One region of the Chryseobacterium gleum genome, then DNA from elsewhere that is predicted to be linked to it. Evidence: riboswitches for the same ligand, from Rfam matches in the RefSeq annotation. Region 1 holds a riboswitch; each other region holds the start of a gene.
The links. A riboswitch is a leader RNA that binds a small molecule or an ion and turns the genes downstream of it on or off. The one in region 1 is predicted to bind cobalamin.

Region 1 (7,496 bases):
CAATAACTACTTTGCAGCTTGATTTAAACACTTATATAAATGTATATAAAATAACTTGATCTTCAGAGGGCTTATCGGGAATATTTCAATGTTTTTTTATACTAAAAATACTGAAGGCTGATTGGAATATGTAAAAAAATAAAAAGCCTGCAATTTATACAATTGCAGGCCTTATCTGGAGAATCCGGTTTTTAACTTAATATCTCACATGGTGCTACACAGACTACCCATGGACATCTTTTGATCCCTGGTGGCGGGCAGCATGCTTCGGAGCAGCTTAAAGCTCCTCCGTTGATACTTTTCAACTGTTCTCTTGTGATTTTTTTAGAATTTTTCATAGTCAAGTAATTTTTTTAAACTAATTAAGGCTGGTTTCCACCGCCGCATCCGTCGTATGGCATACATTGCCATTTACCACCAATTAAGCATAACTGGCCACCTCTGCAGTCAATACCTCCTTTAATTGTTTTCAATTCCTGTCTTTCGATTTTCTTTAAATTTTTCATAATAATTTAGATTTAGTACTTTCCGAAATTAGTAAATTTTTATCAACTGTTGTAGAATTATTGTGAAAATATTTACTTTCAATCAATATTATATATAATAATTTGCTTTTAATCTCCTGAAAATAAATAAAATATAATATCTGTTGCCAGGGCCAAATTACCTATTGAATGAGTAAATAAAGAATGATCATGCATAATAAATCTTGTCTTGTGGCAAGTTGGGTTTCATAAGAACTTGCTAATTTTGAATACCTTTAATTATCAAATTCACTCTTATTATGAAAAGTATATTCAAATTCTCCGTCTTGTTAAAATCATTGTTGATGATAATTGTTTTGTCCGCTACATGTATGGTATCCGCACAAAAAGTAAAACCATCGGAAAGCGGTTATGCGCCCGTTAACGGTATCAAGGTGTATTATGAAGTATATGGTAATGGAAAGCCTCTTGTACTGCTGCATGGTGCTTTTATGACCATTGATATGAATTGGGGAGAGCTGATTCCTGAACTGTCTAAAACCAGAAAAGTAATTGCCGTTGAACTTCAGGGACATGGACACACGCCGTTCTCGGAACGTAAATTATCACACGCTGTTCTGGCCAGTGATGTTACAAAGATAATGGATTACCTGAAAATTGATAAGGCTGATGTGGCAGGGTATAGTTTTGGTGGGGAAGTAGCTTACCAGCTGGCAATACAAAGCCCGGAAAGATTAAATAATCTGGTAATTATTTCATCAACCTATAAAAGCAGCGGCTGGCTGCCGGAAGTCAATAAAGCATTTGAAGGAATGAAACCTGATCTCTTTACAAACAGTCCCTTGCATACCGCCTATACCGCTGTAGCACCCGATAAAACAAAATGGACAAAATTCCTGGAGCAGATGATGGCCTCAGCCGGAAAACCTTTTGATCTGGGGGATGATAATATTTCTAAAATTCCGGTACCCGTTTTAATCATTGCTGGTGATAACGATGGACTGGATAAAACCGAGCTTTCAAAAACCTATAAGTTATTAGGAGGCGGAGTTTCTGCTGATATGGGAGCTATGCCGAAATCTCAACTGGCAATTGTTCCGGGGCAAAGCCATGTCACTGTGATGATGCAGACCGCAACAATTCTGAGCTATCTGAATAATTTTTTAAAATAGTTTGATGATGAATCCAAAATTTCAGGCAGGAATTAATATCGCCATAAAAATTCCTAAAAGTAAATATGAAAAAACCGTTGCTTTTTATAAAGATATTTTAAAACTGGAAGTAGAGGAAAAGCCGATTAGTAATCCTACCGTTTCAAGGACTCATGAAGTACAGTTCGGGAATAATGTGATCTGGTTAGACTGTGTAGACAATTACACCCACTCTGAAACCTGGTTACAGCTTACGGTTCCTGATGTAGAAGCAGCAACACAATATTTACGGTCAAACGGAGTGGAAACCTGTGATGAAATTGAGTCGCTCCCTGAAAATATGCATTGGATTACTGATCCGGCAGGAACGGTTTTTAATTTACAGCAACATCAGGAAATTTGAGTTTCTTCATAGCAGGTATATACTGAATTGTATAATTTTAATACCTTTAGCCATCGAATCATTTTTATTAAACTATGAAAACGACACCTTTTACCTTCATTGTAACCATCTTTTTTCTGGCATTAAGTGTAACTGCATTTTCCCAGAAAACAGCAGCTTTAAATTCTTTATTAGACAGCAATTCAGAATTTATTTTCCCGCAGACAACCGATAAAATCTCAAAAGCATTGAATATAAAGCCAGTTTTTTATGAAGATGCCAATGAAGAAAGATATGTGAAATGGCCAATGAAGACAGGGCTTGAAATGTATACCAGCCCAGGAAAGGATCATACAGTTAATGAAATGTTTTTCGTTACTTCAGACAACAGACCTGTAGTAGTAGAAGGGCTTCCTTTTGGTCTTATCATGAACAAAAGTACATTGCAGGATTGTAAAACAAAGTTCAGTAAATATGGTACAAAGACGCAGAAAATGGGAGCAGGAAGCGAATTCCCCGGAGGATCAAAACTTGTTTTCAAAAAAGGTAAACATTATGTCACATTGCAGTTCGACAGTAAAAGCCTGTTAAAATCATTAAGTTTAACAACAGAAGTTATCAATCCGGCAGTGAATTAATATGAGCCACAAAAAATATTACAAAATCCGTCATTATTTGACGGATTTTTATTTGTAATGTGAACTTTAATAAAGTTTATATTGTCAATCCATGGTTGTTTTTTACTTCAGCCATCACAAAAGTGCTGTGGGTGCTTCCTATAGAATCTACAGAGCCCAGTTTATTGAATACAAAATCCTGATAATGCTTCATATCTCTTACCTGCACCTTCAGAAGAAAATCAAAATCCCCCGAAATATTATAGCATTCGGCAACTTCTTCTATTTCCAGGATTTCTTTTACAAAATCATAGCCGACTGATCTGTCATGAATTTTCAGCTTGATCTGACAGAAAACGGTAAAACCACGGTTGAGCTTTTCTGCATCAAGAACGGCAGCATATCTTTTAACGAAGCCTTCCTGTTCCAGCCTTTTTACCCGTTCAAAAACCGGAGAAGCAGAGAGGTTTACTTCCTTAGCAAGTTCTTTTACGGTCAGTTTGGCATTTTTCTGGAGCAGCCTGAGCAGCTGTAAATCCTTATCATCGAGTTGTTCCACAGAATATTATTCTTTAAAATTATAAAAACAAACAAATATACAGGATAATATGCTTTTAATTATAACTTATAAAGTTTTATTTGCTTAATTATTTTGTTTTAGCTAAAACTTTATTCTGTATTATTAATTTTACCCAAAATTAAAAACTTTTACAGAAGACAGTTGTTGAAAGTAAAAGTACAGTTCTTTAGAGATACTTCATCAAACAGAAAAGGTTTTACTTAACGTAAATTAATAGGGAATCGTGTGCAAATCACGAGCTGTCGCGCAACTGTAAGTAACACACCAAAGGTTTCTGTCCTTGCATATCCACTGCCAAAAGCGGGAAGGATGACAGAAACTGTTACAAGTCAGGAGACCTGCCTTTACTGAATTGACATTGCTTTCGCGGTCTGAAGCTTTTAGGTCATACAGATGATATATCAGACAAGTACATTTTCTCTTGTGGGAAGCTGTAGTGTCTGCTATGCCATTTTTCCTGAAATTTCTATTCGTTAAGCATTAAGAAGCATTTAAAAAGACTTTACATCAAGTTTTAATATAAAAGTTTAAAAAATGCAAACTCACATTCTGGGCTACCCGCGTATTGGTAGCAAAAGAGAACTCAAAAAAGCCTGCGAGCAGTATTGGTCAGGTAAAATCCTTCCGGAAGAACTTCTGAATACAGGCAGAAATATCTGCAATCAAAACTGGAATATTCAGAAAGAAGCAGGGATAGATCTTATCCCGTGTAATGATTTCTCATACTATGATCAGGTTCTGGATATGAGCCTTGTGGTAGGCGCAATCCCGTCACGTTACCACGAAATAGTCCTTAAAAAGAATAATTCTGAGCTGGATCTTTATTTTGCCATGGCAAGAGGATATCAGAAAGAAGGACTGGATATTACAGCGATGGAAATGACCAAATGGTTCGATACCAATTACCATTATATTGTTCCCGAATTTTATAAAAACCAGCAGTTTAAACTAAGCTCAGACAAAATTTTCAATGAATTTGCAGGAGCAAAGCAGGCAGGGATCAATGCCAAGCCGGTGATTATCGGGCTCGTTTCTTATCTGTTGTTAGGAAAAGAAAAAGAAGAAGGATTTGATAAGCTGGATCTGGCCGGAAACCTTCTTTCCGTATACTCGGAGATTTTAACCAAACTTCAGGATCAGGGCGCAGAATGGATTCAGTTTGATGAACCCTTTTTGGCATTGGATTTAACAGAGAAGGCAAAAGAAACATATCATTTTGTATATGCTGAAATAAGGAAACGTTTTCCAAAACTGAAATTTATTATTGCCACGTATTTTGAAGGGTTAAAAGATAATACATCCCTGGCTGTCTCACTTCCTGTGAATGTGTTGCACATAGATCTCGTAAGAAATCCTGAACAACTGGATGATATTCTGGACGTTATTCCTGAAAGCCTAAGCCTGTCATTAGGAGTGGTTGACGGAAGGAATATCTGGAAAAATGATTATGAAAAGTCATTGTCTCTGATAAAAAAAGCAGTGAATCAATTAGGTTCTGAAAGAATTTTAATTGCACCATCCTGCTCACTGCTGCATTCGCCTTGTGATCTTGATTTTGAAACCAGTCTTAATCCTGAAATTAAAAACTGGCTGGCTTTTGCCAAACAGAAAGTAACGGAAATAGTAACGCTTAAAGAACTGGCGTCAGAAACGGAAAGTAAACAGATTCCTGAAGCATTTGAAGAAAATAAAAAAGCAATTGAGAGCAGAAGAACTTCTCCTCTTATCCATAATGATCAGGTGAAGCAGAGGGCAAATGCAGTTACTGAAAAAGACGCCCAAAGAATCAATCCCTTCAGAATCCGTAAAGAACAGCAGCAAAAAGTATTGCAGCTTCCTTTATTCCCGACAACAACTATCGGGTCGTTTCCGCAGACTGCAGAAGTCAGAAGCTGGAGAGCAAAATTCAAAAAAGGAGAACTGACAGCGGAACAGTATGACGCATTACTAAAAGAAGAAACGCAGCGAACAATCCGCTGGCAGGAAGACATCGGGATTGATGTGCTGGTTCACGGAGAATTTGAGCGTAATGATATGGTAGAGTATTTCGGAGAACAGCTGGAAGGTTTTGTATTTACTAAAAACGGCTGGGTGCAGAGTTACGGAAGCCGTTGTGTAAAGCCTCCTGTAATCTTCGGTGACGTTTCCCGCCCAACTCCGATGACGGTTTACTGGTCTCAGTATGCACAATCCCAGACTGGGAAATGGGTAAAAGGAATGCTTACAGGTCCTGTTACGATTTTACAGTGGTCTTTCGTTCGCGATGATCAGCCACGTTCGGAAACATGTAAACAGATTGCATTGGCGATCCGTGATGAAGTGGTGGATCTGGAAAAAGCAGGGATCAGAATTATTCAGATTGATGAACCTGCGATAAGAGAAGGTCTTCCGTTAAGAAAAACCGACTGGCAGAACTATCTGAAATGGGCAGTGGAAGCCTTCAGGATTTCAGCAGGTGGAGTAGAGGATGCTACCCAGATCCATACGCATATGTGCTATTCTGAGTTCAATGATATTATTGAAAATATTGCTGATATGGATGCAGATGTGATTACGATAGAATGTTCCCGTTCCCAGATGGAGCTTCTGAACGCTTTTGCAGACTTTAAATATCCGAATGAAATAGGTCCTGGGGTATACGATATCCATTCACCAAGGGTTCCGTCAAAAGAAGAAATGATTGAGCTGCTGAGAAAAGCCCAGAATGTAATTCCTGCCGGCCAGCTTTGGGTAAATCCGGACTGCGGGCTTAAAACAAGGCATTGGGAAGAAACTGAAAAAGCTCTGATAGCAATGGTAGCAGCTGCTAAAGAGGCTTCTGTAGAATATGCACTTTAAAAAACTTTACAATAATTAGATTCAAATCAGATCGTGTTATGATTTTCATGACACGATCTGATATTTAAGGGTTAAAACCTGGATTAAATGTAATATCCTGCTCAATTTTTTATTCTATTTTGCCTGTAACGAACTTGGAGGGTAACCAAACTGCTTTTTAAAGGCAAAAGAGAAATGAGACAAATTTTCAAATCCGAGATCCAGATAAATCTCAGAAACTGATCTTCCCTTTTGGGTTAGCAGAAAATGGGCTTCCTTTAATCTCCGGTACTGCAGCCACTGTCTTGGAGGAATACCGAATATTTTCTGAAAATCTCTTTTAAAAGCAGATAAACTTCTTCCTGTTAAATAGGCGAAACGTTCTACATTGACATTGAAGTGAAAATTTTTATTCATAAAAGATTCAATATCAATTTTATGAGGCTCTGAGAAATCAAATAAAACATCTTTAAGACCGGGGTCGTAATTCAGCATCAGAAGTAATGCTTCCTTTTGTTTGAGACGCAGCAGTTCTTCAGATGAAGGTAATTCCTCATAGGCAAGCAATGAATACATAAATGAAGCTAATGCCTTTTGACTGGGTTTTATATAGGCGGGTACATTTTCTTTTTTCTCCGCCTGATATCCATATTCGCGGCTGAAATCCCGTAAGAGCGCTTCATCAAAATAGAGGGTTACAGTTTTGATTTCGCCATCTTTTGGAGGATATTTTGCAAACTTCACCAAACGGTTTTTTCTTGCGGAATAAAGTTCGCCTTCTTTGAATATCGTTTTCGTGATCCCATCATTCAGTTCCATTTCTCCGGAAAGAACAAGCCCCAGACTGTGAATCCGGGAAAACTGTTCTCCTTCCCTGAATTCTGAAAAATGACAGGAATAGTTTATTGGAAAAGGAATATTATGTTCACTCATGGCTCAGCGTGTTATTTCTTGATCAGTTCTTTTTTTCAAACTTACAAAACTTTTCAGCATCATCACAGCAGAATGCTCCTGGAACATTGTACTGTGATGAATATATTTTTTTATACAATAACAGCCTTTGGTTCCAGATAAGCTTCCAATCCGAATACCCCATATTCACGTCCTATCCCGCTTTGCTTAAAACCACCGAAAGGTGCATAAGGATCATGTGAAAATCCATTGATACAGATTCTTCCGGCGTCAATCCGGGCTGCTACACGTTCTGCATGCTCCTGATCAGACGAGCTGATATAAGCTGCCAGACCATAAGTAGTGTCATTGGCAATAGCAATGGCTTCCTCTTCATCAGCATAAGGAATAATAGATAATACAGGACCAAAGATTTCTTCCTGAGCAATACGCATATCGTTGTGTACGTTGGTAAAAATAGTTGCCTTTACAAAGTTACCGTCTTCAAGACCTTGCGGCTTACCTTCACCACCTGCCAGCAGAGTTGCACCTTCTTCCTGTCCCACACGGATA
Region 2 (7,496 bases), 1.9 Mb from region 1:
TGGTTATTATTGGCATTACTGTACACTCGGTAATTGATCTGACCATTATTGTCAATGAAGTTTACAGAACCGTTGGTATGACCAAACCATTCTTCGTTCACCATAAAATATCCGTTGGTATAGTTCGTAGAAGCTATATATGGAGAAACCGGAGTAATGGTAGAGGAAACAGGTGTTTCATTAAATCCTACATTGAAATTCCATACATCCCATGAACCATTTTGCAATGTACGTGAGGAAGCTCCAACACTGGAATATCCGAAATCTGCATCAGCCGGATTTTTCACCCAATACGCCCAGTATCCGTTAACGGTCCATCCTGACTGCCAGTGATCATTGGCAGCGTCTACAATTGTATAGCTGTCAAAATCATAAGCCGTTGTGTTTACAAAACCGTTTACAGGATATAACGGATATGTGGTATTTCCGTTTTTAATGAGAGCATTGGTACCTTGACCGTTAAGATCAAAACCTATTCCCCCGACTGCTGATCCGAACTGTGTTCCCTGATACAGCAATGTGTACAGCCTGTGATCTGCTTTAGCAATGGCTTTCAGCATGTCTTCTCCTGTGGCATTTCCATCCCATTTGAATCCCCAGACCATAGCATCAGGATTTTTAGCGTCATTCCACTGTACTACAAAAGCAGCCTGGTTGGCTCCTGATCCTACCCAATACTGAATATCAGAAAAACTGATCGTAGTGGTATTAAGTTGACTGATCCCTGAAATATCATTTCTGGGTACACCCTGAACTTTTATCTGTGCATTGGATAAACATGCAAACAGAAAAAGCATCATAAAAAGATAAAACTTTTTCATTTTTTATTAATTTAAATAGATTGTATTATTGACTTATTATTTAAAATGTAAATCGTAAGCTCCTGCCACTTCTGTAGAAACTTCTCCAAGCCAGCCGGCTTCCTGATTGACTCCTGTATATATTTTCATAAAATCAATTCCGGGAAGTTTTACATATTTTCCGCTTCTGTCTACTGCCCAGGAAATATCGATATTGGAAGCTTCATCATTATTCGGAGCATTATCAGCATATCCAAACTCATACGATTTTCCTACCCAATAGGAACCGTCTCCATTCTGATCGAAGAAATTATTTGCAAGCCTTGTTCCCGAAAAGCCGTAAGAACTATCGGTAAACCACAAAGGATAATAGCTTTGTGCGTGAAAGGTATTTTTGGTTTTAAATCCCTGATTCCCCAGATTGTCACTCCACCTGATATATTCCACATCCGTCTGCCAGAATTCAGTTCCGGCTACAGGTGTTTTATTTTCGTTAGGTTTATAATAGGTTATGCTGTAATCTTTTACGGTTGTGTTTTTAAAATATTCACTGCCAGCAATTTCATACCATTCATCATTATCCGGTTTCCCATTTTTATTTCTGTCGTAGGCTACCATAATAATTCCCGGTTCGCAAGATCCAGAACGTTGATCCGCGGCATCATTTCCAAAGAATGCATTTCCGAGTATTTTAAAATCACGTCCATTTAAATTCGGAATGGTATGATCAAAACCGAACACTACATATCCTCCATATCCTCCCAGGCTGATCATGGTAGAATTTCCTCCCACCAAAGATTCATTGGCTTTCTGAAGCATATTCGCAGCAGTATTTCCTGGTAAATATTCCGGGATTTCATTCATGAACTGCCCTACCGCAGGACGGAACTCCAATACTTTTGAAATGTATTTACTATAAGGTGTTTTTTCTTTGGTAACAATGATTTTAGAATGAAAAACCTGTTCGTTTCCTTTACTGTTAATCTTTAAAGTCAGAGGATAAGCATCTGCATTCAGACTTATAAATTCAAGCTCAGGGTTTTGAGAAATAATAGAATCGTTAATACTCCACGTAACCGATCCTGATGCATTCGTAGGAATACTTAATACTTTCAAGCGTTCAATAGTGTAAGAATCATCAAGCCCTTTAAATATAAATTCATCTTCGTCATCGTGTTTACACGCTATTACTCCTATAAGGAAGCATGATAGGATTCCGGCTTTTAAATAAGTAAAGCTATTTCTGTTCATTTCTTTAATGTTTGGTTATTTGTATAAAAAAGCGAAATGGGCAGGGATATTTCCCCCTTCCGTTTTCCATTTAAAGTGTCCGTTTTTATCAAAGCAGTACACAAATCCCATGGAAACGTAATTTCTGGCATCTGTGATGTAGATATCTTTTGTAATGGGGTTTACGGCTATTCCGTAAGGGGTTTTAATAGCGGTTTCATATTCTTTATCAAAAATACTGTTGGCGATGATCTCTTCTGTTTTCACATCAATGATCCCGAATGATTTTTTATAGCTGTGGGTATTGTAATTGAATTCATTGCCGTAGAAATAGAGTTTATCATTAACAATTGTCATTTCACTGATTGAGAGATGAAAATTTTTCTTGACAGCTCCTGTTGATGCATCTATTACATAAAGGTTGGAAGGAACATTATAATAGTCTCCTCTGGAGCTCACATACAGATCACCGTAATTGTCTTTTTTAATGTGATGAAGATTAATGGCAACTTCTATTCTTTTAATTTCTGTAAAAGTATTCAGATCGACTACGGAAACTGTATTGTCATAATCAGGCGCTTTGTATCCTCCGGAATTGGCTACAAATAATGTATTTCCTACAATTTCCATTTCTTCAGGCTGGTATCCTACTACAACTTCACGCTTGATAGTGAGAGATGTTGTGTCAATTTCCACTACTTTTCCTTTTGGGGCTTTCGGGTTAATCGCTACCGGGCCGGCATAGCTGCTGGCATAAGCTTTCCCGTTTTTGAAAGTAAGATATCTGCAGTTTTGCAAAGGAATTGAAGTAATACGTTTCGCGGTTCTGGCATCCAGCACTTCAATTTTGTTGGAAACGTTAACAACAATATAGAGTTTGCTACCATAGATTTTAATATCATTTCCCACATCTCCCAGTTCTTTTACCACATTGGGATTGATTTCCGCATAAATATTTCTGAAATAAGTTCCCTTCGTATAATCAAAAAAATCGAGGGTACATTTGTTACTTCCCATATTGCCCTCATTCAGCATATAAAAACCTTTTATGGCTGTATTTTCTGAGGGAAGCCCTTCCACCACTTCCTGGCGTACAATAATATCATCTGTACGGCATGACGTAAGAAAAGCTAAGACAAGAAATAAAAAATAAAAGTTTAGTTTTCTCATAGGGTGAAGTTTAGAATTAGTTTAAAGTTTCTTCCGGGCATCGGATAATTGATGACCACATCATAGTATTGATTGAAAATATTATTCATCTCAAGGCTTACTTTAAATTGATGATTCGCCCAGTTGAATTTTTTCTGAACAGAGAGATCATGCGTATACCAGGGCTGCACATAATTGTACTGAATATTGTCCTGGTTCACATCATATCTTTCTCCCACGTACATTGCACTGTAATTGAAACTCCAGTCTTTATAATCTGCCATCAGACTGAAAGATCCGCTATGCCATGGTGTGTAAGGAATCTGATTTTTGTAGAAAGTATCTTCAGGATCACTCACATCTCTTGCACTCTGATAAGTATAGGAAAGCAAAGGTCTAAGAGTTACTTTTCCCAGCTGAAGTTCTGTCTGTACATTCACATCAGCACCAATGATTTCAACCATTCCAAGGTTCATCATCAGCCAGCGGAACATGCTTCCGTTGGGAGCGGCTACAATTTTATCCTGTACTTTATTGTAGTAACCATCTACTTTAGCATAAAAGGTTTTAAAGAAACGATTGGTATAATTCTTCTGATAGGTAAATCCAAGGTCATACTGATTGGTAAATTCAGGTTTTAAATACGTGTTCCCGATATTGGTATAATACAGATCATTAAAGGTTGGAAGTCTGAAGATTCTTTTATAAAATGCTCTAAGGGTAAGCTCAGGAATGATCTCCGGCTGATAACTCATAAATACGGCTGGCGTCCATTCTCTGGCATCTCCCGGCCTTTTGTTTTTCCTTACTTCTTCAAATGTAAAGGTTCCCAACAGGCTTCCCAGAATTTTGAATCTGTTCCACTGATAGGTTGTTGCCAGGGCTACCAATGTGGTATACCGTGTAGGATAAGAAAAGTTATCCAGATTAGCATCCAGATTATTGTACTGAAAATCCCCACTCAGACTGACATCCCAATTGGGAGTAATTGAATAAATATTAGATGAAGAAAGATAAAGCTCCCTTTGAATATAGGTGTTATCAGTATGAATAATAGACTGCGAACGAACCGTATCCATAAAATGGGTATAATCATAAGCGAATTTAGCTTTTAGCTGAGTTTCGAATTTCGGGAACAGCTTTTTCCTAAGATTGGCCTGTACAAAATAATTCTCATCGGAAAGTCTCGCTCCTCTTCCTCCAAAACGGCCATTCACAATGGGAGCCGGCATTCCACGGTCTGAAATATAACCATACCCTCTGATATTCCAACTTCCGTTATTTAAAGTTCCGTTGAGAGAAGTTTCAAAACGTTTTGCTTTGATATCTGAGTCCTGTCTCTTTGCGATGGTATCATATGCCTGCTGGCCGTCCGGGTATTTCTTGGCATACCGGAACCTGTAAATTCCGTCACTCTGCATAAATTCTCCGCTGAAGCTGGCAGAAACTCTGTCTGAAATCTTCTGTTCCAGCCTGAATGAAGGATTAAAGAGATCTATGGAAGCACTTTTGGCTCTTATCACAAGATTGGTTTTTCTTGTTCCTTTAAACAGAGGAGTTTTAGGCTGTAAATAAATAGATCCTGAAGAACCGAAATCTTTTGCAGGTTGAAAAATCTCACTTTTCTGTCCGTTGTATAATGATATTTCTTCAAGATCATCCAGAGAATATCTTCCGAGATCAACAAGTCCGTTCTGGGCATTCCCCAATTGAATTCCATCATAGAAAACCCCTACATGCTGGCTTCCCATACTCCGGATATTAATGGTTTTTAAACCACCTAATCCGCCGTAGTCTTTAATCTGGACACCTGAAAAATACCGTAAAGCGTCAGCAACAGAGTGACTATTCAACCTTTCCAGCTGCTCGCCTTGTAATGTTTGTGCAGGAAGGATTTCTTTAAAATTCTTTTTATAAAGATTGATTCCTTTAATAGTCTCCTCCTGAAGACTGTCTTTTTTCTTAGTTTGGGAAAACAAAAGCTGAGATGTTAACACCAGTATGGTGAAAACAGCTTTATGAATTGCAGAAGTAGTTAGTTTTGCCACCATTAGCTCATTTAGGATAATGATGACGCTAATGGATATAAGAATACAACGATAAAGCACAGCTGTCACTGCACAGAATCATTGATGTCCTAAGCTTTATTCCACGAAAGCGTCAAACGATTATTATCTGGCAGGTCTTCTGACTTACTCCATTTTTGAAATCCTTCCCATTCCTAAAAACAGTGGATATATTCTTCAAAAACTTTGGTGCGGAGCTTACAGCAGCGGGTCTGTCCCGGATTTGCACCGGATTCCCTTTTAAGAGCTTTTTACGGCTCACCAAATTCCGGCAAAGATAAATAATTATTCCTAATACCCAACTAAAATCATGATTTATAAACAATTAAAGCTCCCGAAGGAGCTTTAACATGATTCAACAAGAGTTTCTTTTTAAATTCCAATATTCAGAAAAATACTGAATCTTGATTTGGCTTCAATATCTCCTCCTGCCAGATGAGTGTACATGGGAAGCATGATTTCACTTCCCAGGCTCAGCTTTTTGTAGGAAGCTTCAAAGCCTAATTTTCCGTACAAGGCACTTCCTGCAGTATTCGGTAGCGCTTCATCAAACTGTTTATTCTGAGCATAAACTTCTCCCTGAACTCCGGTTTTTACAGAGAATATAGATTTTTCGTTTTCGGCAACCTGATAAAAACCTGTCGCAGCATAGTTCCATTGGTTGCCGAAACGGTAATTTTTCTTGTTCTCTGTTTTGATCGTATAGTCTGTATTAACCAATACTGCTACCTTATTTTTCTGAAATTTGTAATTCAAAGCGGCCTGATAATCCCAGCTTCCGGTCCCCAATTGAAAACTTGGATTGACACCGGATGCTCCTTTCTCATCAAATTTTCCCAGAGGAATTTTCACACCCAAGCCTCCGCTCAGATGATGGAAATTATCTTTAGAACTCATCAGCTGATAAATTCCCATCAGATTCAGGTCTCCTATCCCATTGATTTTAATATCTCCCTGCATCGTTTTCTTTTCATGGAAATGGAAGGGCAGACTCGCATAAACACTCAGTTTTTTCGTCAATGGAATCTTCCCCCAAAGCTGCAGGGTATTAAAATAATGATCCTGCGTAAGGTCTTTTACAAATAAATTCTCTTTGGCTTTGTAATGCTGGGCGAAGTATTTGATTCCAATAAACTGTGGATTCAGCAAAGATTCAAAACCGGAAGATCCGTTTCCTGCAGCACAACCACAAGCATCACAATCATCATCAAAATCGAATCTGCTAAAGGTCTCCGGAGTGCTATAAGCACTGTCTCTTATGGTTTTTGCCTGATACTGATTCAACAGGATCAAACTTAGTATCATTATAATCTTCTTCATGTTTCTATAAATTATTCTGCAAATTTTGAATTGGATATAAAACTTTTATCCGATAATGTTTTCAGGAATGCAATGATCGATTGTTTTTCCTGACTGTTCATGGCAATTCCTACATGACCGTTCTGTTTCAAACGGGGATCAAGATTGGGATTATCTTCCACCTGATCTGAATAGAAATTGAGTACTGCTTCCAAAGTGTAAAACCTTCCGTCATGCATATAAGGTGCAGTATATTCCACATTTCTTAAACTTGGAACCCGGAATTTCATCCAGTCGACCTGATTGAGAGTAACCCTGTAACGTCCGGCATCCTTGAATTCTGTATTGTAATACATTCCTGTATTTCGAAAACTTTCATCAGTAAATAGTTCTCCGCTATGACAGGAAGCACATTTCTGATTAAACACTGCCATTCCCTGAGATTCCGTTGCTGTCAGCTGTTCTTTTCCCTGTCTGAATCTGTCATATTTTGAATCTGCAGAGATTAAAGAAGCCATAAACTGTGATAATGCCTTTAGAATTCTTTCACCGGTAATGGTTTCGTCTCCATATGCTTCTCTGAACAGTTTTTTATATTTCTGATCGTCTTTTATTTTCGAAATGGCTTCCGGTATAGAGCTGTCCATTTCGTTCACGTCGGTAATCGGGCTGATGGGCTGTTCATTCAGATTATGAATCACACCGTCCCACATATATCGTTTCAAAAAAGCCATATTCTGAATAGGTGGAGCATTCCGGATTCCTATTCGGTCATCCACGCCATGGCTTACAGTATGGCCGTGGTGGGTAAAAGCATTTTCCTGGATATGGCAGAAGCCGCATGAAATGGTATTATTCCTGGAAAGCCTGCCTTCATAGAAGAGTTTTCGTCCCAGCTCCACTCCGTTTTTTGTCACCGGATTGGCTGATTGATTAAAAGTCATTTCCGGAA
Region 3 (7,496 bases), 1.8 Mb from region 1:
AGATAAGGTTTTTAACCGTTTTGGTGAAGTAAAAAATGAAGCTTCCCCAGCTCTGAAAGGGATAAGAACTGAAATCCAGCATGCTAAAAAAGCCATCCAGGAAAATTTCAACCGTGCGCTTACCACGTATGGACAGAGTGACTTTCTGGACGATATACGGGAAACTATTATTGATGACCAGAGGGTTCTGGCTGTAAAATCAGGATTCAAAAAAAGGGTTCCGGGAAGAACATTAGGAATTTCCAAAACCGGTTCCATTACTTACATTCAGCCGGACAGTGTTGTAAAGCATTACTTCAAGCTTCGTGAAAGCGAAGAAGAAGAGAAAAAAGAAATCGATAAAGTTCTCCGTAAGCTTACTGCAGAACTGGCAGAATTTCAACCTCAGCTATGGAGATACCAGGTGTATATTTTTGACCTTGACCTTACGAGAGCAAAAGCGAAATTTGGTGAACTGATTAATGGAGTTCTTCCGAAAATCAATCATCATAAAACACTGAGATTAAGAGATGCTTATCATCCTCTGTTATGGTTAAGAAACAAAATAGAGAATAAAACGATTCATCCACAGACACTGACTTTAACGGAGCATAACAGAATCATCTGTATTTCCGGTCCGAACGCCGGTGGAAAATCGATCACCCTGAAAACGGTAGGATTATTACAGCTGATGATTCAGAGTGGTATCCTCGTTCCGGTTCATCCTAAGTCTGAAATGTTTTTCTTTGAAAAAATCATGACGGATATCGGAGATAACCAGTCCATTGAAAACCATTTATCAACGTATTCATCAAGATTGAAGAAAATGTCAGGAATCATCCGTGAGGCTGATGCCAATACGCTTTTGCTGATTGATGAATTCGGTACAGGTTCTGATCCTGAGCTGGGAGGTGCGCTGGCAGAAAGTTTCATGGAGTTTTTTTATGATAAAAAGAGTTTTGCCATCATTACAACGCACTATACGAATATCAAACTGGTGATAGAACAGCTCCCAAATGCCCAAAACGCAGCAATGCTCTTTAATGAAGAAACATTGGAACCAATGTATAAGCTGGAAGTAGGACAGGCAGGAAGTTCATTTACCTTTGAAGTTGCAGAAAAGAATAAAATTCCAAGATTTATCATCCATTCTGCCAAGAAAAAGGTAGAGCACGATATTGTTAATCTTGATAAAACCATTGTAAAACTGCAGCAGGAGAAATTTGAGGTTGAGAAACTGAAATCCGACCTTGCGGAAAGAAAAGAATCTGTAGAGGATAAACGTGATAACCTTCAGAAGCTTAATGACCAGCTTCAGCAGAAACTGTTCAATTTCCAGAAGCTGTATGAAGAGGAACACCGTAAGCTTCAGTTCGGAAATAAGATCGAAGCATTTATCGACAGCTATACCAAAGGAAAATCCAGAAAGGATGTTGTAAAAGATTTTGTGAAGCTTCTTGAGCAGGAAAAATTCAGAAAATTAGGTACTGATAAGGATGAATCCAAACGTCTGCAGGTTGTTAAGAGAAAAATTACCCAACAGTTGAAAAAAGAAGAAGTGATTGAAAAAATTGCTGAGACCAATGAAAGACTGGAGGAAAAACGTAAAACTGACCGTGCTGTGTGGATGAAAGTCGGGCAGCGTGTCCGTATTACAGGAAGCACCAGTGTTGGAACTATTGAGAAAATCTCACGTAATAAAGTAATCGTCAATTACGGAACTTTCAAAACAACCATTGATGCAGATGAACTTGAAAGAATTTAATTAATCTAAGGATTAATTTATGCAAATAAAGAGAGAGAATACCAGAAGGTATTCTCTCTTTGTTTACTTCTTAATGAATTTTAATCGGGCTATCTTTTCTTTGTCTTTCAGCTGAATAAAATAAACTCCTTTTGGTAAATGATGTACGTCTATTTTATAATTATAAATTTTCCCTTCTCCAAATTTCTATCCTGCGGCGTTATAAATTTCATAATCTGTTATTTCTGAAGCCCCTGAAAAATTTAAAATATCAGCAACAGGATTGGGATAAGTATTTATTTCACGATTTACTATCTCACGTTCATTAACATTCAAACTTACAGCATCAATAAATTCAACTTCATAATCCTGTATTTCTGCTGTAGGTCCACAATTTGAAAAATAAGGTGTTGTATTAGATATGACTCTCATAGCAACTTTACAGTCTACTTGTCCAGCTTGTTGGGGTACACTAAAAGTTGCCACAGGATTTATATCTGTACTATTACTTGAGTAGAGTATTCTTTCGGTAGAGTCAAAAGATCTATCTCCATTATAATCAATCCAAATCCCTATAGTTGTTGGATTTTGAGCAGCTGGTCCGGCTTTAGTAGCAGAAATAGTATTGTTGCTGCTTCCACGAACTAATTTGACTTTGCGAGTAGAATCCGAACGATAATCTGCATAAGCTTTTGTTCCTGTTGAATTACTAACCATTGCAGGTAGGTCTGTTGCATTAAGTGTTACATTTGATGCATATAGATAAGGAGTAATTGTTGCTGTAGAATTTTCCATACAGTACCACATAGGAGTTGTAAATATAACAGGAGCTGAATATCCTCCTCCAGCCTGCACATAACTTACCTTTACTTCATAAGTAGTACACTGTGTCAAATTAGTAATAGTTATACTGCTGCTTGTAGTATAAGTTGTACCACCTGATCCTGGAAGACCAACTTTATTATAAGATACTGTACTTCCTGTACCAATTTGAGGAGTCCAGGAAACGGTAACACTCGTAGGGGTTATATCCGTAACCGTAACATTTGCTGGCGGCGGCAACAATGCAATTGTATTTTCTTTCCCCTTCAATACATTACATTTATAAAATGAAATAATGAACAAAAGAAATAATAGAACTAGTTTTTTCATGATTATAGCTTAAAATATTAATATCAAATTTAGTCAAATTTTAAATAAAATTTAATGAAGTGTTCAGAATATCATTTTTTTTAAGTGATGAAAATGGTAATATATTGTCTTTATTTTCTTTTTAATACATTTGAAATTCGGATAATAGATATCATACAACTATTCATAAAGTATTGAACGTGGCCAGAAACTTTACTATTCTTTGGATCTTTTATAAAAAGATACTGATCCCCGCCTTATTGTTTTCATTACTTATTTCTTTTCTGCTACCCCACAGGTTTGAAACATTTGGATTAAGTTTTCTTTTAATCTTACCTCTTCTCCATTACTTTACTTATGAAGTAAGGTTTAAAAATGAATATTACTTTTATGCCAATTCAGGTTTTTCAAGGACGTTTCTTTGGGCAGGAACAATAGTATCTGGGATTATTGTAAAAATTATAATATTATTTTTATGAGCAGACTGCATGTTGATAGCGTAACAAAATCTTTTAATGAAAGGAAAATTCTGCAGGATATTTATATAGGATGCGAAACAAGACAAATCATAGGTTTATTAGGCCGAAATGGAAGCGGAAAATCAACACTATTGAAAATCATCTTCGGAACTGAATATGGTGATACTCATTTTATAAAATATGACAACACTATTTTAAAAAACATTTCCGACAGAAAAAAACGAATCTCCTACTTGCCGCAGGACCTCTTTTTACCCAAAAATATAAAAATCAAAAACCTGGTTCCTCTTTTTTGTAATCAAAGAAATACTGAATTACTTTTTAATTCAGAGTTTGTACATCCTTTTCTTCATGATAAACCTAAAAACCTTTCCAAAGGTGAGCAGAGAATTATTGAAACCCTGATGATTATTTATTCTGAAGCAGATTTTATTTTACTGGACGAGCCATTTCACAGTCTTTCTCCGAAGGTTACTGAAGAACTAAAGAAAAATATACTTCAGGAGTCAGCACACAAAGGATTTATTATTTCTGATCATAATTTTAAAGATGTTCTGGACATTTGTGAACTTATATATTTGCTTTCCGACGGCCATCTGAAACAAATACAAGATTTAAATGAACTGCGGCGGTATAATTATCTTCCGAAAAGCATTTAATTTATATATTTGAAGGATCAAAAAATTATCATGATGACTTTTATAAACAAAGCATTCTATTTATCTGCTTTCAGTATTTTTTCTTTGGCCTTTGTAAAGGGGCAGAATAAAGTTCCTTTCGGAGTGGTAAAAGCTGAAGAAGGATATGCCAATGTGCGGGTTCATAAAGACAATTACAGAAAAATTGTGGACAAGATCCGTATGCGCAAAGGCGATGTATTCGTTTATGTAAAGCCTGCTCCTGGAGAAACAGAATGGATATGGATCAAATATCCGGAAAAACAGGATGATGACAAACCGTTTGTACGTTATGAAACACTTGATAAAGAAGGAATGGTGAATAAAGAGCGTATTGCTTATATTGACCAGCTTCCCGCCTATACCCCTTCCAAATCCAAAAACGGAAGATCACTTATTTTCACAGACAATTCTGATCCTAAAATTCCTATTGCCCAAAGAAGCAAAGTAGTAATTGATATTTATCCTTCCAATGCAGGATACCGTAAAAAGGAAAAAGATGCGGAAGGAAAACTCCTTACCATTGATAAAGTAAAACCCTGGGGAATCGGAAATGATCTTCCCGAAGGAATGACTGAAATCAAATCAATCAGAGTACAACAGCCAGGAAGAGGTTCCGTTTTTGTAAGAGAAGCTATCAAAAATATGTTCCAGCCTACCATGGATTTTGAGAATGTTGGAGTAACTTCCCTGGACAACGATAATATTTTTCTTTATATGATCAACGGTTCAGGTGAAAACAGATATACAACTCTGTGGACCATCAAGAAAGGAAGGGTAATCAGCCAGATTATTTTCCATAATCCGGAATAAATTCATTATTTTTGCATCCGAAAAGTTTTTATACTTATTCATCACAGAAATTGGTTCTGCATCACTGCAGATTAAAAGGGAACCGTGTGAAAATCACGGACTGTCGCGCAACTGTAAGTAACTGAAGTCTTTATCAAAGATCCACTGTGCGAGGCATGGGAAGGAGATAAATGATGTTACAAGTCAGGAGACCTGCCTTTTTCTTAAACATGTAACTTTCGCGATCTGAAGTTGTATTGATCTGATGAATTGTTTCAGGAATTCCCATAGTTCCTGTCATTGTTCTGTTGTTTTGATATCTCTCATTTCGCTTTAATTAATAATGATATATGACTACAGAAGAAAGAATTGAAGCATCCGAAACCAGAATCTTTAAAGCGGTTTTCCCTAACACAACCAATCATTACGATACCCTTTTCGGTGGTACTGCTATGCAGCTGATGGATGAAGTAGCTTTTATCACCGCAACCCGTTTTGCCAGAAAAAGAGTGGTAACGGTAAGCAGTGACAAGATCGATTTCAAAAAACCTATTCCTGCCGGAACTATTGTGGAACTGATCGGGAAAGTTTCCTACGTGGGAAAAACCAGTATGAAAGTAAATGTTGAAATTTACACTGAGCAGATGTACTCCTACGAAAGAGAAAAAGCAATTGTAGGTGATTTTACTTTTGTAGCGATTGATGAATTCAAGAAACCAATTCAGATACTATAAATACTAAATATTCGGGCGGCCTTTGGCCGCCCGAATATTTTCCAAAACACTATAATATATCTTCATTAAACACTGATTGGAATTCATTACATTTTTCTTTAATTTTAGCCCTCAGGAAATTATTCCTACTATTTCCCTAAACTATAGAAGAACTAATATTACATGAAAAAAATTATTTTAATCATTACACTCATCCTTTCGGTATCCCTAACAGCACAAAAAGACGTAAAAATTGAACTCCCGGAAAGCTACGAACTGGGAAATATTATTTTAGCACTCACAGAATACGGTAAGACAGATCCATATGATGTTCAGAAAATTCCTCCGTATTATGATGAAATTATATCCTATTTTGAGCCTGTAAAAGATCACCCTCTGCTAAAAAAAGTAAACTATTCCAGAAAAGACTGGAAAAAATTCCTGGGTTTCCGAACTGATTTTTATGCGTTTTCTTTTGATAATGCAGGTATGCTTAAAAGAGATTTCGCATTCAATTCATTTGGCCCTAAAGAAGTGGATGAAAACCTGGAACTGATTAATGATTTTGTGAAGAAATCAAATTACAGAACCTTTTATAAAAATCATCAACAGTTTTATAATACCTTAATTGATAACTATAAAGAGTATTATTACATCAATGATACCTATGCTTTTTTGGATAAAATAGCAGAAAAACCAGCCAATGAAGGAGATAAGAAATATATTATCGCCATTTCTCCTTTGGTAGGCGGACAGAATTGCCATAGAGATATTAACAGCTCCTTAACTGTTGACTTTCCTAATATCGGAGAAGATCTTATCCTTGGAAATTTAAAAGATAATCTAGCAAGAAGGATTCTTGATAATCACACTGTATTTTCAGAAATTGATCATGGCTATGTAAACCCTGTTTCAGATAAATACTCAAAAGAAATAGCAGCAAGTTTCAATCTGGCAAATTGGGATAAAAACTCAGGATATCCTGGGATCAATTCATTTAATGAGTATATGACATGGGCTGTTTATGACTTATTTATCAGAGAAAAATTTCCAAAGGAAAAAACGGATAGTCTTTCCGCTATCTATCATAAAGTGAATATCCGACGTGGTTTCATTGCTCAGAATTTATTTTCCGAAAAGGTTATTGAACTTTACAAAAAGCATAAAAGTCTGGACAAACTGTATGCTCCATTATTAAAATGGACGAAGAAAACAGGAAAGAGAATCTCACAGCCTTCCATTGTCAATGCCAACAATAAAGATTTTAAGAAAGCAGATACAAACAATATGGTGGTGCAATTCACAGAACCAATGAAAAAGACAGCCACTCTTCAGTTGAGACTATTTGAATATGTAGATGGAAAGCAGACAAGCAATACCATTATTATGGTCAAAAATCCGGTTTGGTCTAAAGATGGAAAAGAAGTAAAATTTAAACTGGACAGTCCTTATAAAAATTTCGAACTGAGGTTTTATGTCTTTAGCAGTATGACAGGATTTTATTCTCAGGAAGGAATCTTATTAAACCCTGATAATTATTTGTTACTATCCTCGTAAAAGGCTATTTATAAAAAGACACTGTTCACAAATGAGCAGTGTCTTTTTAAAATTATTTCAAAACCTTTTCCGTTTCAAGATTTCTGTTCAGTAAAAGCTCAAAAGCCTCTCCCATTTCATCAGATGCTCTGCTGATCGCATTTTCAAGCATATTTCGGATCTGCCTTTCCGTTACTCCTGCTTCAGTCCAGCTTTTTCCTGCAGTATGGGAATTTAAAATAAACGGCATGATTCTGTCAATCCCACAGGCAAAAATAGCATCCGGCGTTTTTTCTTCCTCAAACTCAAGCCACAGGTTAAAGAACTCTGTACGTAAAGGTTCATCCAGAATTCCAAAGATCTTCTGGGCAGATGCTTTTTCTCTTTCGAATTTTCCTACCATTGCTTTTTCATCAAAAATAAAAGTGTCTCCGGCTTCTATTTC
Region 4 (7,496 bases), 2.0 Mb from region 1:
GCCTGTAGATTTCAGCAATTCCTTTCAAGGCAAATGCTTCCAGACTTTTAGCATGATTTTTCCGGGCATAGTCCAAAGACTGAACAAAAGCTTCCTGTGCTTTATCAATTTGATTAAGATTAAGATAGCAGTATCCGATGTTATAGTATACCACACTCATATTAGCGTAGGTGGTTTTCCCGGAGGATACTTTTTCAAAATTCTGTATCGAAATTAGAAACTTTTCCAGGGCAATTTCTGAATTAGACTGACTCTTGTAAATCATTCCCTTTATAGCATAACTTCTTGCGGTTTCAATATATTTGAAAGGAGTTTTTTCCGGTATTCTGGCCAGATACTGATCGGCTTCGTTCAATGTTTCTAAACTCTTATTGAATAGTTCCATCTGCTGATATTGAATGGCAACAGAAATAAGAACACTTGCCTGGCTTTTGAAATCGTTGGTTTTCTGCGAGAGTTCCTTAGCTTTTAAAATATACTTTAAAGATTCCTCGAAGTTTCTTTTGGCAATATTCGCTGTGGAAAGCAGCATGTAAATATCAATGGATGTACTGATATCCGGATTTTTCTTTAATAATTGTTCTCCGGTTTTAATGGTATAATCGGGGTTGTCATAAATTTCAAGCCGGGCTTTTCTTATTAATTCACGATCCGGTATTTTCTGAGCTTTCATACCGATACAAAAAGACAGAAGGATTGAGGTTATTATTTTAAAAAAGAGTTTCATACAGTTTTACTTTTACTGATTTCCTGAATATAGGTATTAGGAGACATCCCGGTGACAGACTTAAAGACCGTAGTAAAGGCACTGTGCGATGAAAACCCTGAATACTCTGCAAGATAGCTCACTTTATAATTGAGAAAAGTAGAATCATTCTTTAATAATTGTACAATATGATTGATTCTTAGTTTGTTGATATAGCCGTTAAAATTTTTCTCCTTGTTATTAATAACTTCTGAAAGGTATTTCGTATTAACTTCCATTTGAGAAGAAAGCATGGATAACGACATATTTTTATTCAGATAATGACCGGATTTTTCGAATTCTTCAAGTTTGCGAAGAATCTCATCTTCTTTTTCCCTTGATATTTTGGTAGAACCGGAATCTTTTGCTGTTGCAGTAACCTTCTCTGGAATGGCAGACTGAGACTTGCGACTGATCTGTTTTTCAAAGAAATCAAATTGTTTTTTTAAGTCTTTACCTTTACTTTTAATACTTAAAAAATAAGCGAATAGTCCCAAAATTATCAAAGACAAAATGAGCGCTAACGGCCAGAAAGATTTAACAAACATCAGCTTTTGAAATTCAATATTTTTATTCTGACTGGTTTCCACAAGTTTTACAAGATACCGTATTCCTTCCCTGGAACTGGCATCTGTTTTTGTTTTTAAATCATTGTAAAGTTTATTGTACTGGTGGTACTTTGCATCATCATGAAGTGCATAATAGCTGCGGGATAATGACTCATAGATTTTAATTTTTAAATTATTGAAAGGCAGATCTTCAATCAGTGAAAGTCCGGCTTCCAGCTTTTCAACAGATGCTCTGTAATCCTGCTTCAGAAAATAATATTGAGATAGATTTTCATAGGCAAGACCTAATAGAAATGGCTGGTTTTTCTGATGCTCAAGATCATCAATAATACTTTTTATAAGAGGTTGATATTCGATAAGTTTATTTTGTTTCAGCAGATAGGAAGAACGGAAAATCCTGTTTTCCAGTTTTAATATTTTATTTTCTTCATTCTGACCGCTGAGGTATTGATTGCTTTTGTCCAGATTTTGCAGCGCTGTGGGATAATCCCGGTTGATCCCTGAGTTCAAAGCCTGAAGCTGATACAGTTTTGCGGTAGTAACTCTTAGAGTCGCATCGTTACTTTTAAGAAGTTTCTGATCAGACAGGAGATAACTGATAATTCTCTTAGACTGATTGTATAAACCCAGATTCTGATACTGATCAGCAAGGTTATAATCACCGAAGATCTGCATAAAATAAGAAAGATTATTGTGTTCAGGATCTTCTTTTTGAGCAAAAATATTCACAGATTGTACATAATCACCTTTCATGGCAAAAGCCTGGGAAATAATATTCTGAAGGATCATTTTGTGTTCTGTGTTCTGATCGCTGACAAGAATTCCCTGAGTGTAGCTGATGCATTCGTCAGAATTCTGATAGAGTTTCAGAAATGCCTTATCTGCCAGGATAGTAAAGTCAGGACCGGATTGTGCATTGGTAATAAGGGAAAAGCCAATGAAAATAACAAGGAGAATTTCTTTGCTATGATCAAATAATTTTTGAATGAATACTGGGTTGTTTGTGTTTTTTTGAATAATTCGGGTAAAATCCATATTCAAAATAATATTTTATTATCTGATTGATTATTAATATTTTAAAAATTATATTCTTTTGAAATTCACGAATTATGAAAGTCAATTTCTTTGGGTGTGGTAAATATTATATTAATATTGTTTTCACCAATTAAAAAATCTAAATATAATAAAATATGAAAAAATTTTACAAAATGTCAATGAAAATATTAACAGCTTGCCTTTTTCTGAAATTGGGTATTGTGAAAGCTCAGCTTACTGTAATAGGCTTGGGAAATTATAATGTAGGAGCTGTTTCAGATAATGGAGTGGTAAGCTTGCATACAAGTGCAGGAGCTATATATAAATGGAATGCATCGGGAGGACTTGTACAGATAGGTTCAATATCAAACGGATATCCTGCTGCGGGCAGAACCATAGTTTCGAATGACGGGACCAAGATCTCATCTTCCGTTACAAATGCTGCAACAGGTTTCAATGAAATCTCGACTTATGATGTAGCTACGGCCACATGGGTAAACAGGGGGGGCTGGTTCCTACCGGCTGGGATGGCAGTGTAAGTTCTACCTGGGGAATGACAGCTAATGGCAGTACAATTGTGGGGCTGGGATTCCTGACGGCAGCTAACGCACATGCTGTGAAATGGGATGAAGTAAACGGAATGGTAGATCTGGGAAGTATTGTTCAGGGACGAAGCTCCAGGGCAAACGCAATCAATGCTTCAGGAACGGTAATTGTAGGATGGCAGGACGAATCAAACGGTACCAGAAGTGGTGCGAAATGGCAGGATGGAGTGGAAAGTTTTATTACAGATAACAATGGAAATAATGTTGGAGAAGCGGGAGGTATTTCCGCAGACGGAAGTACGATCATCGGTTCAGCCAATCCTAATCCCTATGTTTGGAATGCAGTAAGCGGACTTACTTATATTACGCATCCTAATGCATCATTCAGTTTCAAGGGAGGCGCAACAGGAATTTCAGGGGATGGAACTAAAGTTATTGGATATTACAGAGCATTCGGAGCACCTCCAATGTCTGGCGAGGGTTTTATATGGACCTCTGCCACCGGAAGAGTTAATCTGAATGATTATGCGGTATCCTTAGGAATTGCCACCAATGGAGTGACGATGGGACTTCCTCTGGCTATTTCTCAGGATGGGAAGAAAATTGCCGGAATGGGTGTGAATGCTTCCAATCAAATGGTTGCTTTTTATCTGGATACATCTGAATATTTATCAGTGAATGATGAGGTAAAAGAAAAAAACAACATGGATATTTATCCTAATCCGGTTACTGATATTCTATATTTTAAAGGCACAGGAAAAATAGAGAAGGCAGAAATTTATAACTTGGTTGGACAAAGGGTGAAATCATTCAATACTGTAGAAGGACAAATTGATGTTTCATCCTTGTCAAAAGGAGCTTACATTCTGGAATATTCAGTGAAGGGAGAAAAGCAACAAACTTATAAATTTATCAAAAAATAACATATATAAATAGTAAAGTAGTGGGATGAATGGCTGTTTTCAATATTGAAAACGGCTGTTCTTTTTTGTTTACGTACCCAAAAGATAACATTTTTAAGGCGAAGCACGGTTTTTTGGTGAATACACATAAAAAACTATCTTTGCAAAAATTTTGGTTTCCAGTATTTTGGAATGAAAAGGGAATCGGGTGTAACTCCCGGACTGTCCCCGCAACTGTAAATCGCAACACAAGTTTCTGCAAAAAGCCACTGTTTAACAACGGGAAGGGGCAGAATGCGAAAGTCAGGAGACCTGCCAGGATTATAACAAAAAACATATTGCTTTCGGAGGAAAAGTAAAAAGGTATGGATATAAAAAGATCTTTAGTACTGCTTTTTTCATCTTATGGTTGTTTTCTTTTTGGACAAGAGAAAACCATTGACACTATTTATGTCTTCGACAATCAGATGAACAGGGTGAAGCTTTTTCATCCCGTAAAAATAATTTCAGCAGAGGATGCTGAGAAGAACTCCAGCAACCTTTCGGAACTTCTGAGATTTCAGTCACAGGTATTTATTAAGGAAAATGGCCGCGGCGCTGTTTCTTCACCTTCTTTCAGGGGAACTACCGCCCAGCAGACTGCATTTGTATGGAACGGAATTAATATCAATTCCAATTTTCTCGGGCAGGGAGATATCAACAATATCGCATTGTTCGGGTATGATCAGATCGGAATAAAAGCCGGCGGCGGAAGTGTTGTCTATGGAAGCGGAGCCATTGGGGGAAGCATTCACCTGAATAATACCCTTGATTTTAATAAAGGCTTTCATGGTTCCCTGTTTTCTGAAGTGGCTTCCTTTAATACTTATAATAATTTTATAAAAGGTTCTTACAGCAATGATAAGTTCAGTTTTAAAGCTTCAGGAAATTATTCTGTAAGTGAAAATGATTATAAGGTAAGTGACCTTAACTACATCAATAGAAACGGGAATTATTACAATACAACGTTCAATGTAGGTGCATCCTATAAAATTACGAACGATCATAAAATTTCATGGCAGAGCCAGTTTTTTGATTCTTCACAGCATTATCCTGTGTATGAGGAAACAGGAACAAAAACTAAATATAAAACGCAGAGCGTAAGGAGCCTCCTTTCCTGGGACTGGAACAAAACAAAGTTCAGCAACTCCTTAAAAGCCGCTTATACAGAAGAAAATTTCCAGTACTTTGGTTCGTTGACCCAACCTAAATCCAGCAGTGGAACAGGGAAAAATTATATCTTTAAAAATGATTTTAATTATTTCCTGAATTCAAAATGGAATTTTAATCTAATAGGAGAATTTCAGGTCAATAAGGGAGAAGGTTATCAGAACGGGATATCCAGTGTCAGCAGAAATATAGGATCAGTTTCAGGATTATTACGATATTTTGCAACGAAAGATCTGCGTTTTGAAGGTGGATTTAAAAAAGATTTTGTGGAAGATGTAAAATCACCGTTAATGTATTCTTTCTCCGGAAAATGGAGCGCTGCAAAATGGTATGATGTGAGCATTAACGTCTCCAAAAACTTCAGATATCCTTCATTTAATGATATTTACTATGAACCGGGTGGAAATAAAGACCTAAGACCGGAAACCTCAACTCAGGTAGATATGACTAATGAGTTCAAAATGGGAGATTTCAGGCTTAGCTTTTCTCCTTATTATATGGATATTACAGACCTTATTGTATGGCTGCCAACCGCTAAAGGATACTGGCAGGCTTTTAATGTTAATAAAGCAGAATCTTACGGGCTGGAATCTCAGCTGTCATTCAGCAAGCAGTTGGGAAATCATAAAATCCGGGCGAATGCAGGGTATTATTATGCAAAATCTATTGATAAAGAAACCAACATGCAGAGACCTTATGTTCCTATACACAGAGGAAACATTAATGTGGATTATGAATATGGTTTCTTTAAATTTTTTACCCAGTCACTGCTGAACGGGGTTACCTACACCACAAGTGATGAAAAAAGGTCAGAGGCTATAGATCCTTATTTTCTTTTAAATATGGGTGTTTCTGCAACTCTGGCAAAAAAGTATACTTTAGGATTTAAAGTGAATAATCTAACCAATACCTACTATAAAACCGTTTCTTTCTATCCTTTACCGAAAAGAAACTATAGTGTGTACGCAGCAATAAATTTTTAATAATTAAAATTGAATAAATTATGAAAATAACTAAACTTTTAACTGTCTTATTTGCAGTGGTACTATTGTTTAATATTTCTTCATGTACAAGTGACTCTGCCGAGTTTGACGTTTCTCCGATCACTTACCAGAACGGATATTTTATCTCTAATGAAGGTAATTTTAACAGCCAGGGAGCTAAAGTAACTTTCGTTACGAGAGATTTAAGCCTTAAGCAGGATGATGTATATGGTTATAACAACAATAAAGAGATCCTGGGTGATGTTCTTCAGACGATTGGCCTTAACGGGAATAAAGCTTATCTTGTTTTGAATAACTCAAACAAAATTGTTGTAGTAGACCGTTACACATTTAAGAAATTGGGAGTAATCACACAACAGCTTGATAATCCGAGAGGAATTGCTTTCGCTAATGACTTTATCTATGTTGCTAACACTAATTTCAGTGCAAATACTCAAAGTATAACTAAGTATAAAGCTTCTGATTATTCATTTGTAAGCAAAATTAACATGACTGAAGTTTCTGATAAAACAGTAGAAGCGGGAGGAAATATTTTCGTACAGAATGCTTCATCAGGATATGGAAACAAGATTACTTATATCAATACTTCCAACGACAGCAAAACTGAAATTACCGTTCCGAATGGTCAGATTGGAAATACTGTCTCTTACAAATCCAATGTTTATACAATTTCTTCAACAGCTACAGATTCTTATATCTATAAGATTTCAGGTACCGGAACCCTTACACCGGTAATTACACTGACAGGAATTCCAAGTGCAACCAACCTTCAGATTGATAATGATAAATTATATTTCAGCTCAGCCAATAAGGTGTATACAACAAGCTTAACTGCTCCGACAGTTCCTTCCAGTCCATTATTAACAGCTGCAGATGGTGGTCCTTATTTTACATTGTATGGATTTAATGTTATTGACGGAAGAATTTTTGCTTCTGACGTAAAGCAGTTTACACAAGAAAGCGAAATGGTTATATACTCAGCAGCTACAGGAAGTAAGATTGTTACCGTGAAAACAGGAGGTATCGGTGCTAACGGAACTTTTGTAAACCCATAATAATTTTTTATTTTTTCATCATTTGTGTTTTTTTCCGGCCGGTTTCGAAGAAACCGGCCGGCTTTGTTTTCATAGTAAGCAAAAAAATCCGGCGTGATGGAACATCACGCCGGATTTTTTTATATTTTATAATCTTGAATTATATTGTTAATCCCAGTTTTTCAGCTTCAGCAATTACAAACTTTGTAGCTTCTTCTTTTTCATTGGGAATTTCACCCTCCAGGATTGCTTCTTTTACTTTCTCCTTTAAAATACCGATTTCACGGCCCGGCTTAAGATTGAACATTTCCATAATCTCTTCACCGGTAATAGGCGGCTGGAAGTTTCTTACCTGATCCTTTTCTTCCACTTCTTTGATTTTTACCGCCACATATTCAAAGTTTTTTTTGAACTTCTCCTGTTTTCTGGAGTTTTTCGTGGTAATATCTGCCT

Region 2: another riboswitch for cobalamin. It lies ahead of EL165_RS18025 (TonB-dependent receptor plug domain-containing protein); the one in region 1 lies ahead of metE (5-methyltetrahydropteroyltriglutamate--homocysteine S-methyltransferase).
Region 3: another riboswitch for cobalamin. It lies ahead of EL165_RS09575 (acyl-CoA thioesterase); the one in region 1 lies ahead of metE (5-methyltetrahydropteroyltriglutamate--homocysteine S-methyltransferase).
Region 4: another riboswitch for cobalamin. It lies ahead of EL165_RS10165 (TonB-dependent receptor plug domain-containing protein); the one in region 1 lies ahead of metE (5-methyltetrahydropteroyltriglutamate--homocysteine S-methyltransferase).

The regions. Positions count from the first base shown of each region.
Region 1 is NZ_LR134289.1:265,919-273,414, forward strand. Features, by position in the region: gene EL165_RS25720 (bacteriocin-like protein) at 192-338, opposite strand; gene EL165_RS25725 (bacteriocin-like protein) at 363-506, opposite strand; gene EL165_RS01195 (alpha/beta fold hydrolase) at 830-1,657, shown strand; gene EL165_RS01200 (VOC family protein) at 1,662-2,039, shown strand; gene EL165_RS01205 (hypothetical protein) at 2,114-2,656, shown strand; gene EL165_RS01210 (Lrp/AsnC family transcriptional regulator) at 2,733-3,194, opposite strand; cobalamin riboswitch at 3,390-3,575, shown strand; gene metE (5-methyltetrahydropteroyltriglutamate--homocysteine S-methyltransferase) at 3,750-6,053, shown strand; gene EL165_RS01220 (helix-turn-helix domain-containing protein) at 6,168-6,965, opposite strand; gene EL165_RS01225 (aldehyde dehydrogenase family protein) at 7,076-7,496, opposite strand, start outside.
Region 2 is NZ_LR134289.1:3,979,652-3,987,147, reverse strand. Features, by position in the region: gene EL165_RS18040 (DUF5074 domain-containing protein) at 1-821, opposite strand, end outside; gene EL165_RS18035 (hypothetical protein) at 858-2,051, opposite strand; gene EL165_RS18030 (YncE family protein) at 2,067-3,200, opposite strand; gene EL165_RS18025 (TonB-dependent receptor plug domain-containing protein) at 3,197-5,230, opposite strand; cobalamin riboswitch at 5,340-5,526, opposite strand; gene EL165_RS18020 (transporter) at 5,618-6,565, opposite strand; gene EL165_RS18015 (cytochrome-c peroxidase) at 6,577-7,496, opposite strand, start outside.
Region 3 is NZ_LR134289.1:2,090,643-2,098,138, forward strand. Features, by position in the region: gene EL165_RS09550 (endonuclease MutS2) at 1-1,744, shown strand, start outside; gene EL165_RS26635 (T9SS type A sorting domain-containing protein) at 1,808-1,912, opposite strand; gene EL165_RS09560 (fibronectin type III domain-containing protein) at 1,931-2,875, opposite strand; gene EL165_RS09565 (ATP-binding cassette domain-containing protein) at 3,330-3,992, shown strand; gene EL165_RS09570 (hypothetical protein) at 4,023-4,823, shown strand; cobalamin riboswitch at 4,858-5,037, shown strand; gene EL165_RS09575 (acyl-CoA thioesterase) at 5,153-5,536, shown strand; gene EL165_RS09580 (DUF4932 domain-containing protein) at 5,699-7,072, shown strand; gene EL165_RS09585 (HD domain-containing protein) at 7,125-7,496, opposite strand, start outside.
Region 4 is NZ_LR134289.1:2,225,133-2,232,628, reverse strand. Features, by position in the region: gene EL165_RS10180 (tetratricopeptide repeat protein) at 1-727, opposite strand, end outside; gene EL165_RS10175 (helix-turn-helix domain-containing protein) at 724-2,349, opposite strand; gene EL165_RS26295 (hypothetical protein) at 2,505-2,888, shown strand; gene EL165_RS10170 (T9SS type A sorting domain-containing protein) at 2,840-3,817, shown strand; cobalamin riboswitch at 3,953-4,130, shown strand; gene EL165_RS10165 (TonB-dependent receptor plug domain-containing protein) at 4,162-5,988, shown strand; gene EL165_RS10160 (YncE family protein) at 6,009-7,064, shown strand; gene EL165_RS10155 (CCA tRNA nucleotidyltransferase) at 7,204-7,496, opposite strand, start outside.